Regions from separate parts of the Nocardia otitidiscaviarum genome, predicted to be linked through region 1. Evidence: riboswitches for the same ligand, from Rfam matches in the RefSeq annotation. Region 1 holds a riboswitch; the other holds the start of a gene.

What was found. A riboswitch is a leader RNA that binds a small molecule or an ion and turns the genes downstream of it on or off. The one in region 1 is predicted to bind S-adenosylmethionine.
Region 2: linked by a shared signal. The riboswitch ahead of FOH10_RS33380 (rhodanese-like domain-containing protein) and the one ahead of FOH10_RS26005 (bifunctional o-acetylhomoserine/o-acetylserine sulfhydrylase) in region 1 are both predicted to bind S-adenosylmethionine.

The regions. Positions count from the first base shown of each region.
Region 1 covers NZ_CP041695.1:5,768,403-5,772,340, reverse strand. The annotation lists gene metX (homoserine O-acetyltransferase MetX) at 1-720, opposite strand, end outside; gene FOH10_RS26005 (bifunctional o-acetylhomoserine/o-acetylserine sulfhydrylase) at 717-2,042, opposite strand; SAM riboswitch class IV at 2,137-2,247, opposite strand; gene FOH10_RS26000 (TetR/AcrR family transcriptional regulator) at 2,260-2,958, opposite strand; gene FOH10_RS25995 (MFS transporter) at 3,096-3,938, shown strand, end outside.
Region 2 covers NZ_CP041695.1:7,415,055-7,418,992, reverse strand. The annotation lists gene FOH10_RS33390 (type 1 glutamine amidotransferase family protein) at 1-32, opposite strand, end outside; gene FOH10_RS33385 (O-succinylhomoserine sulfhydrylase) at 129-1,343, opposite strand; gene FOH10_RS33380 (rhodanese-like domain-containing protein) at 1,453-1,875, opposite strand; SAM riboswitch class IV at 1,893-2,003, opposite strand; gene FOH10_RS33375 (Rv0361 family membrane protein) at 2,068-2,556, opposite strand; gene FOH10_RS33370 (FAD-dependent oxidoreductase) at 2,846-3,938, shown strand, end outside.

The DNA of each region.
Region 1 (3,938 bases):
GCGGTAGCTCAGGTGCGCGATACGGCGGGCGATGCGCATGCCGGTCATGGGCGCGCGCCCGGTGCCGTGGTAGTCGCCGCCCTGCCAGTCCGGATCGGCGGTGATGGCGGCGATCTGGGTGGTCTGGGTGCCGATCTGGTCGGCGGTGGCGCGCGGGCCGACGGCCAGCACCAGGGCGGAGCCGACGCGGTCGGGATGGCCGATCATCCATTCCAGCACCCGCATGCCGCCCATGGAGCCGCCGACCACCGCGGCCAGCCGTTCGATCCCGAGCAGGTCGAACAGCCGCACCTCGGCGGTCACCTGATCGCGGATGGAGATATCGGGAAATCGTGAGCCCCAAGGCTTTCCGTCGGGGGCCAGGGAGGCGGGTCCGGTCGAGCCCTGACAGCCGCCGAGCACATTGGTGGCGATGACACACCACTCCCGGGTGTCGATGGGCGCACCGGGTCCGACGGTGCCCTCCCACCAGCCGGGCGGCGAACCCGCCGCCCCGACCACATGGGAGTCACCGGTCAGCGCGTGCTCGACCAGCACCACGTTGTCCAGATTCGCCGAGAGTTCGCCCCAGCGTTGCGCGGCCAGCGTCACGTCGGTGACGACCGCCCCGTTCTCGAGTTCGACGTCCCCGATGGCAATACTGCCGAGCGTCCCGTCGGACGGTGGAAGCAGCGCCTCCACCGTCTCCCGGGACGTGCTCGATTCGATGTTCACGGTCAACGTGCCGCCGCCGTCAGTCCGGCCGTGAGATCGGCCAGGATGTCGTCGATACCCTCGATACCCACGGCCAACCGCACCAGCCCCGGGGTGACGCCGGAGGCCAGCTGCTCTTCCGGCGTCAGCTGTGAATGCGTGGTGGAGGCCGGATGGATGACGAGGGAACGCACATCCCCGATGTTAGCGACATGGCTGTGCAGCTCCAGCGCGTCCACGAACTTCTTGCCCGCATCGACGCCCCCGGCGAGCTCGAAGGACACGATCGCGCCCACACCCCTCGGTGCCAGCTGTTTGCCACGCTCGTACCAGGGGGAGGACGGCAGCCCGGCGTAGGACACCGACAGCACCTCCGGCCGCTGGGCCAGGAACTCCGCGACCGCCTGCGCGTTGGCCACGTGCCGCTCCACCCGCAGGCTCAGCGTCTCGATGCCCTGCGCGATGAGGAAGGCGTTGAACGGCGAGACGGCCGAGCCGAGGTCGCGCAGCAGCTGCACCCGCGCCTTGAGCGCGAAGGCGGGCGCACCCAGGTCCGCGTACACCACGCCGTGGTAGCTCGGATCGGGGGTGGTGAAGCCCGGGAACCGCGCCGCGCCGGATTCGTCGCGCCCGGTCCAGTCGAATCCGCCGCCGTCGACGATCACGCCCGCGACCGCGGAGCCATGTCCGCCAAGGTATTTGGTGGCCGAATGCACCACGATGTCGGCCCCGTGGCGCAGCGGCTGGATCAGGTACGGCGTCGCCACGGTGTTGTCCACGATGAGCGGCACCCCGGCGGCGTGGGCGATCTCGGCGACGCCCGGGATGTCCAGCAGCGCGCTGCTGGGGTTGGCCACGGTCTCGCCGTAGAACGCCTTGGTGTTGGGTCGCACCGCCGCCCGCCACTGCTCCAGGTCGTCGGGATCGTCGACGAAGCTGACCTCGATGCCCAGCTTGGGCAGCGAGTAGCGGAAGAGGTTGTAGGTGCCGCCGTAGAGGTGCGGGCTGGCGACGATGTGATCCCCGGCGGCGGCCAGATTGAGGATGGCGAAGGTTTCGGCGGCCTGTCCGGACGCCAGCAGCAGCGCCGCGACGCCGCCCTCCAGGGCGGCGATGCGCTGCTCCACCACGTCCTGGGTGGGGTTCATGATCCGGGTGTAGATATTGCCCGGCTCGGCCAGTCCGAACAGCGCGGCGGCGTGTTCGGTGTCGCGGAAGGCGTACGAGGTGGTCTGGTAGATCGGCAGCGCGCGGGCCCCGGTGGTGGCGTCGGGAGCCTGTCCGGCGTGCACCTGCTTGGTCTCGAAAGACCAGTTGGCCGGTTCGATGGGCGCGGTCGAGTCACTCATGTCCTGCTCCAAGAAAAGTCGCCGAATGGCGGGAAGTCTGACGTTATCGGAAGGCGAATGGGCTTCGACAACAACACATTTCGGTAGACCTCCTACAGTGCGCTTGCGCTCGGCCTTCGAGCGCCCGGTCCTCACCCGGAGCACCCCACCGCAGCTGGAGGGTTGCCGATCAGCAAGCCGGGGCTTGACGCTGATGCTCTTGACCTGATGCGAGATTCTAGCGGGCGGAGGGGTCGGAGTCCGAAGTGGGGCTGGACACACAGACGTTTCCGCAGATACGCAGGAATTCGCGATAGGCCGCGACCACGGCGTCGGCCATGCCCCGGGCGGAGGTGGCGCAGTTGCCGTCGACGGCCTCGACCTCGGTGCCGACCCGCATGATGGTGTGCCAGGTACCCAGCAGCAAACGCACCGGCAGGCTGTCCGCGGGCTGGCCGATGCGCTCGGCGATCACCTCGCCCATCTGCTGGGTCTTGTGCTCGCCCGCGTCGAGACTGCGGGCGCGCACCGCGGCGCTGCCGCGGATGATGTTCTGCATCTGCTGGAACCAGCGGAACGGCACCGGTTCATCGGCCTCGATGATGCGGTCGGTCAGGGCCAGGAAGCCGTCCAGCATCGCCTGCAGCTCGTTGTCGTGCGGCGGCTGCGCCCGCAGATACTCGGCCATGGCCTGCCCCCATACCTCGATGGGGGCGATGACGATCTCTTCCTTGCTCTCGAAGTACCGGTTCACGGTGCGTGGTGAGACGTCGGCCGCGTCGGCGATCTGTTCGACGGTGGTGGCGTCGAAACCCTGGGCGTCGCACAGCTCGAGTGCCACATCGATGATGCGCTCGCGGGTCTGCTGCTTCTTGCGTTCGCGCAGTCCCGGTCGACGGCGTTCCAGGAGATCGGCAGGCGTTGACGACTCGGACATTGCCTCAGTCTATCGCTATCGGGCCGAATTGTGTCATTAACAGCCATCTGTCTGATTGCGACATTTTTCGCTTGACGTCATTTGTCGGTGGGTGCCAGTATGGTCCGGGTTGTTCGTAATGCCCTGAGGAGAACGACGTGACCACTGCGACCGCGACTCGCGAACCCGACGAAATATCCAGACAGACAAGCGCTTCCAAGCGCTGGCTGGCCCTGGGCGTACTCGCCCTGGCGCAGCTCATGGTGGTGCTGGACGCCACCATCGTCACGATCTCGCTGCCCTTCGCGCAGCAGGATCTGCACATCAGCGAGGCCGACAAGCAGTGGATGCTGACGGCCTACACCCTCATCTTCGGCGGCCTGCTGCTGCTCGGCGGCCGCCTCGCCGACTACCTCGGCCGCCGCCGCATCTTCCTGATCGGCCTGGTCGGCTTCGCCGCCGCCTCCGCGCTGGCCGGGCTCGCACAGAACGCCGGACAGCTGTTCGCCGGGCGCGGCCTGCAGGGTGCGTTCGCGGCATTGCTGGCACCCGCGGCGCTGTCACTGGTGTCGATCACCTTCACCGAGGTCACCGAGCGAGCCAAGGCGTTCGGTGTCTTCGCGGGCGTCTCGGCGGGCGGCGCGGCCATCGGGCTGATCGCGGGCGGCGCGCTCACCGAGTACGCCGACTGGCGCTGGTGCCTGCTGGTCAACACCCCCGTCGCACTGCTGGCACTGGTCGGGGCGTACGCCTTCGTCGTCAGGGACGAGCCCGCGCCGCGCACCGGCGGCTACGACCTGCCGGGCGCGATCACCGGCACCCTCGGGCTCATCGCCATCGTCTACGGCTTCACCCGCGCGGCCGAGAACGGCTGGGGCGCGGCATCCACCCTCGGGCTGCTGGCCGCGGGCGCGGCCCTGCTGGTGGCCTTCGTGGTCATCGAACACCGGTCCGCGAATCCGCTGCTGCCGTTGCGCATCCCCGGGGAGATCAACCGGGGC
Region 2 (3,938 bases), 1.6 Mb from region 1:
TCGTAAACGGCCATGTGCACTGTTTTCATCATGACAGCATCCTGTCATCTTTGACAGGATGCTGTCAATAGGTTCGAATACGAAAACCCCGGCCCATCGAGAGCCGGGGCGTCGCGCGTGCCGAGCGGTCAGCTCAGTGCGTGATCCAGATCGCCGAGCAGATCCTCCACATCCTCGAGGCCCACCGAGATGCGGACCACGCCGTCGGTGATGCCCACGGCCGCACGGCCTTCCGGCCCCATGGCCCGGTGCGTGGTGGTGGCCGGATGGGTGATCAGGGTCTTGGCATCGCCGAGGTTGTTCGAGATGTCGATGATGCGCAGCCGGTTGAGTACCTCGAACGCGCGCTTCTTGGCCTCGTCGGCGCCCGCCTTCAGCTCGAAGGTGACCACGGTGCCGCCGCCCGACATCTGGCTCTTGGCCAGCTCGTACTGCGGATGCGAGGCCAGGAAGGGGTACTTCACCCAGGCCACCGAATCCTTGCCCTCGAGGAACTCCGCGATGCGCTGCGCCGAGGAATTGGCCTGGCGCACCCGCAGCGGCATGGTCTCCAGACCTTTGAGCAGCGTCCAGGCATTGAACGGGCTCAGCGCCGGGCCGGTATGGCGCATCAGATTCTTCACCGGACCGTCGATGTAGTCCTTGGACCCGAGAATCGCGCCGCCGAGGACACGACCCTGGCCGTCGATGTGCTTGGTGCCGGAATAGACCAGCACGTCCGCGCCGAGCTCGAATCCGCGTTGCAGCAGCGGAGTGGCGAAGACATTGTCCAGCACCACCTTCGCGCCCGCGGCATGCGACAGCTCGACCACCCGGCGCACATCCACCAGCGACTGCATCGGGTTGGACGGCGTTTCGAAGAACACGGCCTGGGTGGGCACCGACAGCGCCCGCTCCCACTGGTCGAGGTCCTCACCGTCGACGAAGACGGTCTCCACGCCCCAGCGCGGCAGAATCTCGTTGGCCACCACGAAACAGGAGCCGAACAGGCTGCGCGCGGCCACCAGCCGGTCACCCGCGCCGAGCAGCGCGCCCAGCGCCGTGAACACCGCCGACATCCCGGACGCGGTGGCGAAACACGCTTCGCCGCCGTCGATCAGGCGCAGCCGCTCCTCGAACATGGCGACGGTCGGATTGCCGTAGCGCGAGTACACGTAGTGCTCGATATCGCCGGTGAACGACGCCTCGGCCGCCTCGGCGCTCTCGTAGACGAATCCGGAGCTGAGGTACAGCGCCTCGGAGGTCTCCTCGAAACCGCTGCGGCGCAAGCCGCCTCGGACGCCGATGGTCGCGGGGCCGATGCCCTCGGGCAGGGGCTTGTCGAAAGCGCCTCCGGTGATCACAGCTGCCTCCCATCGACAGGGTTCGACCGACGCGCCACATACGCGACGGCGGTGGCGGTCACGACCGACGGAACCCGCGGCGCGCCCGCGGTGGCCGGAACCGGTCGCGTCATGATTGCCGCCACGGAAGTCCCTCGGCGCGCCAGCCGGAGCCGCCGCGGTGTCCCTGCGCGTCCAGCGCGCCCTCGAAACCCTCGACCACGTTGAACGCGGGCGTGAAGCCGACGGCGGTGGCCGCGGTGGCCGCGCCGATGGAGCGCTGCCCGGACCGGCAGATGAAGATCACGGGCGCGTCGCCCTCGGGGTCCCGCTCGGCCAGCGCCTGCTTGAGCTGATCGGTGAACCGGGTATTGGGCGAGCCGGTGACGTCCACCCATTCGATGAGGACGGTGGGCCGGCCGATGCCGCCGGTATCGGGTACGCCGACGAACCGCCATTCGGCCTCGGTGCGCACATCCACCAGCACCGCGTCCGGATTGTCGCGCAACAGCTCCCACGCCTGCCGTGGCGTGATGTCACCCGCATAGCTCACTGCTTGAACCTCCTGTGAATCCGCACTTGCCGCACCGAGGTGCGTGGCCAGGTCGTCACCCGGAGCACCCCACCGCGGAGGAGGGTTGCCGACCAGCCAGCCGGGGCTTGGCGCTGGTACTCATGACCTGGATCTGAGATTGCCCGGACCACCGCCCGACTGTCAAACGCATGTGTCCGAGTAGTGGGACGATCAGCGGTCGCAGACCACCCAGCCGTTGCCGCCGCGGGTGAAGTTCCAGGTCGAGGTGTTCTCGGTGCCGTCGAGTCGCACGGTGACGGTGGCGGTGGCGCGGTCGCCGTCCACCCGGGCGTCGGTGAGGCGCACGAATTCCAGAGCCGGTGCGGCGTCCTCGGATTCGATCCGCACCGGCGAGCGGTCGTTGTCGAAGCCCGCGCAGACGATGCGATCGCCCAGCGGGTCGTCCGCGGCCAGCGCGCCGACGAGGTTGCGGGCGGCCACGGCCAGTCGATCGGAATCTGTGACATTCTTCTCAGCCGGGGATACCAGCCCCGCGATCACGATTCCCAGCACGACCAGCGCGATGATGCCCGCGGCGGCCAGGAACGGCAGCATCGACCTGGTCCCGGTCTGGTCGATCGGGATCGACTGTTCATCCTCACCGGCTGTGTGTTCCGATCGCTCAGCCGAGTTTTCCGGCCGCTCGCTTCGCTCACTCATGAGCTAGATCATGCCTGGTCGCCGGGGGTGTACGCGGCTCGACACCGGGTACCCGATGCAGTGGGCATCCGCCCAGTTCACCGAACCCCGGCGGGCCGTGGTCTACCCCACCGATAGAATCGTCTGAATTCTCCGCCCGCGCGGGGGAATAGCAGGACGGCGCAGCAACGCTGCAGCGTCGGAGGCCTCGGGATGACCCGAGCTCGGGCGTCAACTTAGCCTAAGCTAAGAACGACGGCTAAGACTGACCGCAAGATTGTATTTCGACTCGTAAGGGTGCGCGTAAGAGATGACCGAACAGAGTGCAGCGACCCGCCCGCTCCGCATCGCGATCGTTGGTGCCGGCCCGGCTGGTATCTATGCGGCCGACGCGCTGATGAAATCCGATGCCCCCGCCGGGTTCGACGGGGTGAGCATCGATCTCTACGAGCGCATGCCCGCCCCCTTCGGCCTGATCCGCTACGGCGTCGCGCCCGACCACCCGCGGATCAAGGGCATCATCACCGCCCTGCACAAGGTCCTCGACAAACCCCAGGTCCGACTGCTGGGCAATATCGACTACGGCGTCGACATCACCCTCGCCGACCTGCGCGGCTTCTACGACGCGGTCATCTTCTCCACCGGCGCCAACGCCGACCGCGCCCTCGACATCCCCGGCATCGACCTCGACGGCTCCTACGGCGCCGCGGACTTCGTGTCCTGGTACGACGGCCACCCCGACGTCCCCCGCACCTGGCCCCTGCACGCCCAGAAGGTCGCCGTGCTCGGCGTCGGCAACGTCGCCCTGGACGTGGCCCGGGTACTGGCCAAGACCGGCGACGAACTGCTGCCCACCGAGATCCCGCCGAACGTCTACGAAGGGCTCAAGGCCAACCAGGCCCTCGAGGTGCACGTGTTCGGTCGCCGCGGACCCGCCCAGGCCAAGTTCACCCCCCTCGAGCTGCGCGAGCTCGACCATTCCCCGACCATCGAGGTCATCGTCGACCCCTCCGACATCGACTACGACGAGGGCTCCGAGGCCGCGCGCCGGCATTCCAAGCAGGTCGACATGATCTGCAACACCCTCGAGCAGTGGGCCATCCGCGATGTCGGTGACCGCCCGCACAAACTGTTCCTGCACTTCTTCGAGTCCCCCGCCGAGATCCTCGGCTCCGACGGCACGGTCGTCGGGCTGCGCACCGAACGCACCCAGCTCGACGGCACCGGCAACTGCAAGGGCACCGGCGAATACAAGGACTGGGACATCCAGGCCGTGTACCGGGCGGTGGGGTATCTGTCGCAGAACATTCCCGCGCTGCCCTTCGACGACCAGGCCGGGACCGTGCCCAACGAGGCCGGACGCGTGCTCGTCGACGAGGACGCCGACGGCCCGGCCCGCTACC